Regions from separate parts of the Rhizobium leguminosarum genome, predicted to be linked through region 2. Evidence: riboswitches for the same ligand, from Rfam matches in the RefSeq annotation. Region 2 holds a riboswitch; the other holds the start of a gene.
What was found. A riboswitch is a leader RNA that binds a small molecule or an ion and turns the genes downstream of it on or off. The one in region 2 is predicted to bind FMN.
Positions count from the first base shown of each region.

Region 1: linked by a shared signal. The riboswitch ahead of BA011_RS11570 (6,7-dimethyl-8-ribityllumazine synthase) and the one ahead of ribB (3,4-dihydroxy-2-butanone-4-phosphate synthase) in region 2 are both predicted to bind FMN.

Region 1 is NZ_CP016286.1:2,306,095-2,308,293, reverse strand. Features, by position in the region: gene BA011_RS11575 (VOC family protein) at 78-767, opposite strand; gene BA011_RS11570 (6,7-dimethyl-8-ribityllumazine synthase) at 1,027-1,461, opposite strand; FMN riboswitch at 1,540-1,682, opposite strand; gene BA011_RS11565 (SRPBCC family protein) at 1,927-2,199, shown strand, end outside.
Region 2 is NZ_CP016286.1:1,800,556-1,802,754, reverse strand. Features, by position in the region: gene BA011_RS09030 (IS1182 family transposase) at 1-326, shown strand, start outside; gene ribB (3,4-dihydroxy-2-butanone-4-phosphate synthase) at 505-1,140, opposite strand; FMN riboswitch at 1,267-1,461, opposite strand; gene BA011_RS09020 (glucose 1-dehydrogenase) at 1,647-2,199, opposite strand, start outside.

The sequences.
Region 1 (2,199 bases), 510 kb from region 2:
AGTCCCGGCGCGGCACGTGCGGTACCCGCCGGGATGTTTCTCTCGAATGATGTCGCCGTCTGGTCGCCGCCCTTGCCCTATAAGGGCAGCTGCTTACCGGCCTGTTCGCTGACCATGTATTCGGCGTACCAGTCCGGCCAGTTCTCGTCGTGTTTGCCGCCGTTCCGTTTCTCGTGTTCGCCGTGCGCGGTCGCCGCACGGCGCATGGCTGACGCGAGATCGGTTGAGTTGGTGAATGTCGTCCCGTCGGTATCGATGCGTCCCGGCAGGCGCGTGGTGACTTCCTGGAACAGCCAGCCGTTGCCGTCGGGATCCTTGAAGGAGGCAAAGGAGCGGTAGCTGCGGTGATCGGGATCGCGGCCGGCAATGCGGAGCCGCCCGAACAGATAGGGTTCGTCCTTGCCGGCATAAACGCCGGCCGCGTCGTGGAACACTTCGCTCACCTCGACGCCGCGGGCGATGAGATCGCGGCGGGCGGCCTCGATGTCGGAGACGATAAGATAGAGCCCCTGGGCTGAGCCGGGGGCTGCGGCGGTGACGTTCTTGCCGAAGATGATCGCGCAGCCGGAGCCGGGCGGCGTAAACTGGATCACCCGAAAGTCGGCATCATTGGCGAAGTCGGCGTCGAGCCGCCAGCCCAAGCCGTCGTAAAAACGTTTGGCGCGGTCGACGTCGGAAACGGGGATGACGACCACCTCGAGCTTGGTGTCGACGGGCTGTGTTCTCGGGGTCTCAATGGGGGATTCGCTGCGCAGTGCATTGCTCATCTTAAGCTCCTTGGGTTCTGGATGTCTTGAGAATTGCGGACACGTGACGGGCCAAGTTGACCACGGCGCGGTGGGGTCGTCGAATCAATTATTCTGTCTGATTTGGCCGGTATTGGCGGATTCCGCTGCGACACACGGCGCGTCGCTCTCGATTCGTGCGGTTGGTGCGGTCATGTCGATCCGATGAGGCGGCGGGGTCGGTTCCCCGCCACCTTCGTCTGTCGTCCTGCGGCTCGTCGAGCCGGGGTGCAGGAAGTCCCTACGCAGCGAGAGCGGCGCGGGTTTTGCCAATCGTCAGAGCCGCCTTTGCTGCCTCGCGCCCTTTCTCGACGAAATGTGCTCGGTAGATCTGTTTGTGGTGCACGGTTTCCTGATACTGATGCGGCGTCAGCGAAACCGACAGCACCGGCACACCGGTATCCATGCCGGCGCGCATCAGCCCATCGACGACGGCCTGGGCGACGAATTCGTGGCGGTAGATTCCGCCGTCGACGACGAAGGCGGCGGCAACGACAGCGGCATAGCGTCCGGTTGCCGCAAGATCGCGCGACAGCAGCGGCATCTCGAATGCGCCGGGAACATCGAACACATCGATCTGCTCGGGCGGAATAAGCTGATGGAAGCCATCTAGGGCGCGGTCGACGATATCGGCGTGCCAGCTGGCTTTGACGAAGGCATAGCGGGTGGGTGTCATGGTAATCTCCTTTGGCGAACAGACACATCACCCAAGGCGATCACGAACGTCCCCGACAGCCGCAAGGGCGGCAGGAACGCACGTTCTCTTTCATCCGGACTATGACCGTCGGCTCAGGCATCTCACCTGATCTGCTGACCCTTCCTGAGAAGGCGCTCGCGGGCTCGCAATCTAAATTGCATACCGCCGGTAGGGACTTGCACCCCGCCCTGAGAACGGCGCGAACAATAGGGGGAAGGTGACGGGCTGGCAATAGGCCGAAATGCTTCGCGACTAATGCTGGATCAGCGCTCCCGACGCGGCGATTTCGCTTGTTGGTCGATCGCGACGGGCAAGCCCTCTTGCGGAGGATGGGCTTGCGCCTACATGCTGTGCGTGAGGACATTCACGTCAGAATAGCGGCAAGACAGGCTGCGCCGTCTCCACCGGAGACGGGCAGGGCCATGGAAACCATGGGAGAGAGAGATGCAAGACCCCTTTGTCGTCCACCGCGAGGCGCATATCGCGGCGCCGCCGGCTGCGGTGTTCGCGTTGATGACCGACCCGGAAAAGATCCTGCGCTGGATGGGAACGGAAGCGCAGGTCGAGCCGCAGCCCGGCGGGCTCTATCTCGTCAACGTTACCGGCGCGCGCTTTGCGCGCGGCTCGTTTCGCGAGGTGGTGCCGGTTCATCGCCTTGCCTACAGCTTCGGCTGGGACGGCAGCGAGGTGGTGCCGCCGGGGTCGAGCCTAGTCGAG
Region 2 (2,199 bases):
TTTGCAGCGCTGAAGATATCGAGTGGGCGCACGCCGAAGGGGTTGAGGTCTTTTGTCCGCCCACTCAGTCCAAGCACGGAACCGATCCCTTCTTGCCGCGGCACGGCGACGGTCCGGGTGTGCCAGCCTGGCGGGCTCGCATGGCAAGCGAGATGGGCAAGGCTCAGTACAAACCCCGCTCGATCTGCGAATGCATCCATGCCCGCTGGCGCAACTGGAACCTGCGACAATTGCCGGTGCGCGGCATCGAAAAGGTCCGTGCCGTCGTGCTCTGCTACGCACTCACCAACAATATCTTGCAAGGCCATCGGCTTGCCAACGGCTAAACCAGCCCAATCACCCAGACGCCAACAAGCGACCATCCGAACGCACCTCGCAATCGTCTGACGCTCGATTGCATCGGCCAACCAAGACCGGCCAGAAACGCACCAGATTCAAAAGCTTCACAAGCTCTGAGGTGCCCCGCAGGGGCCTCGAAGGAGGGGGCTGGCGGCTTTGCGCAGATTAAGCGACTTCGCGTATGTCTCTTTCTGCTTGGCGGTCGAGATAGGCGACCAGATCCTCGATAGTGACGAGGGGGAGGTTGTGGCGTTCGGCGAAGAGCGTGAGTTCGGGCAGGCGGGACATGGTTCCGTCGTCATTGGCGACTTCGCAGATGACGCCGGCGGGGATCCTTCCGGCGAGGCGGGCGAGATCGACGGCGGCTTCGGTGTGGCCGGGGCGGCCGAGCACGCCGCGGGGGTTGGCGCGCAACGGGAAGATATGGCCGGGGCGGGCGAATTCGGCTGGCTTTGCGCGATCGTCGACTAGGGCGCGGACGGTGGCGGCGCGGTCGGCAGCCGAGATGCCTGTTGATGTGCCCTTGAGATAATCGACCGAAACCGTGAAGGCGGTTTTGTGCGATTCCGTGTTGTTGGGCACCATCAGCGGAATGTCGAGTGCATCGAGGCGCTCGCCTTCCATGGCGATGCAGACGAGGCCGCGGGCGTGGGTCATCATGAAGGCGATCGTTTCCGGGGTGACGGCATCGGCGGCGACCACGATATCGCCTTCGTTTTCCCGGTTCTGATCATCGACGACGACGACCATCTTGCCGCTGGCAATGGCTGATATGGCATCTTCAATTCTTGCGATAGTCATGCTGTCTGGCCTTTCAAGGGTTATGTCAGCGGGCTGACATGGTCTGCTCGGCTCAATCCGTGAGCGAGCCTTCTTCCCTTGGGCGAACAAACGTCAGCCGACTCCGGGATGGAGTGCGACTGCCCGTGTTGTCCTCTTCCATCCGGACTATACCGTCGGCTCCGGCATCTCACCGGATCTGCTGACCTTCCAGCAATAGTGCTACAGCGTCCTTTGCGCGTCTGAAAGACACGCGGCGCTGTAGTGCCGGAAGCGCTCGCGGGCTCCAGGATTGCTCCTGATACCGCCGGTGGGGAGTTACACCCCGCCCTGAGAACATTTCAAAGATAGGATCAAAAACAGGCAAATGGCAAGGTCACTCGACCTGGCAAAAATGCAAGGTTGCCCTAACGCCGATGGACACACTGTTCACACGGAGGCGACGACGGCGTGGCCTTCCGCGTTTCGTTGGTGGTTTGATTCGTGTCGTTGTCCCCAAACCACTGCGCACTTTTGGGCGACATGCATCAGGACATGATCAGGCCGCCGTCGACATTGATCGTCTGGCCGGTGATATAGGCGGCGTCATCGCTGGCGAGGAAGGTGACCAGGCCGGCGACGTCTTCGCCGGAGCCGGCCCGTTTCATCGGGATGCCTTCGACCCATTCCTTCATCAGTTCGCCGGGGGCGTAGTTGCCGAGCAACTTGCCCCAGGCCTGGTCGTTATAGGCCCACATGTCGGTCTCGATGATGCCGGGGCAGAAGGCGTTGACGGTGATCTTCTCGGTCGCGACTTCCTTGGCCAGGCTCTGGGTGATGCCGACGACGCCCATTTTCGAGGCGGCATAATGCGGCGTGTAGATGAAGCCGTCGCGGGCCTGGCCGGAGGCGGTGTTGATGATGCGGCCGCCGCGCTTGTGTTTGCGCATTCTTGATATCGCCTCCTGGGCGCAGAGGAAGACGCCCTTGGTGTTGACGGCCATGACCTTGTCCCATTCGTTTTCGGTCAGGTCCTCGACGCGGGCGATGGTGATGACGCCGGCATTCTGGATCGAGACGTCGACCGAGCCGAATTCCTTC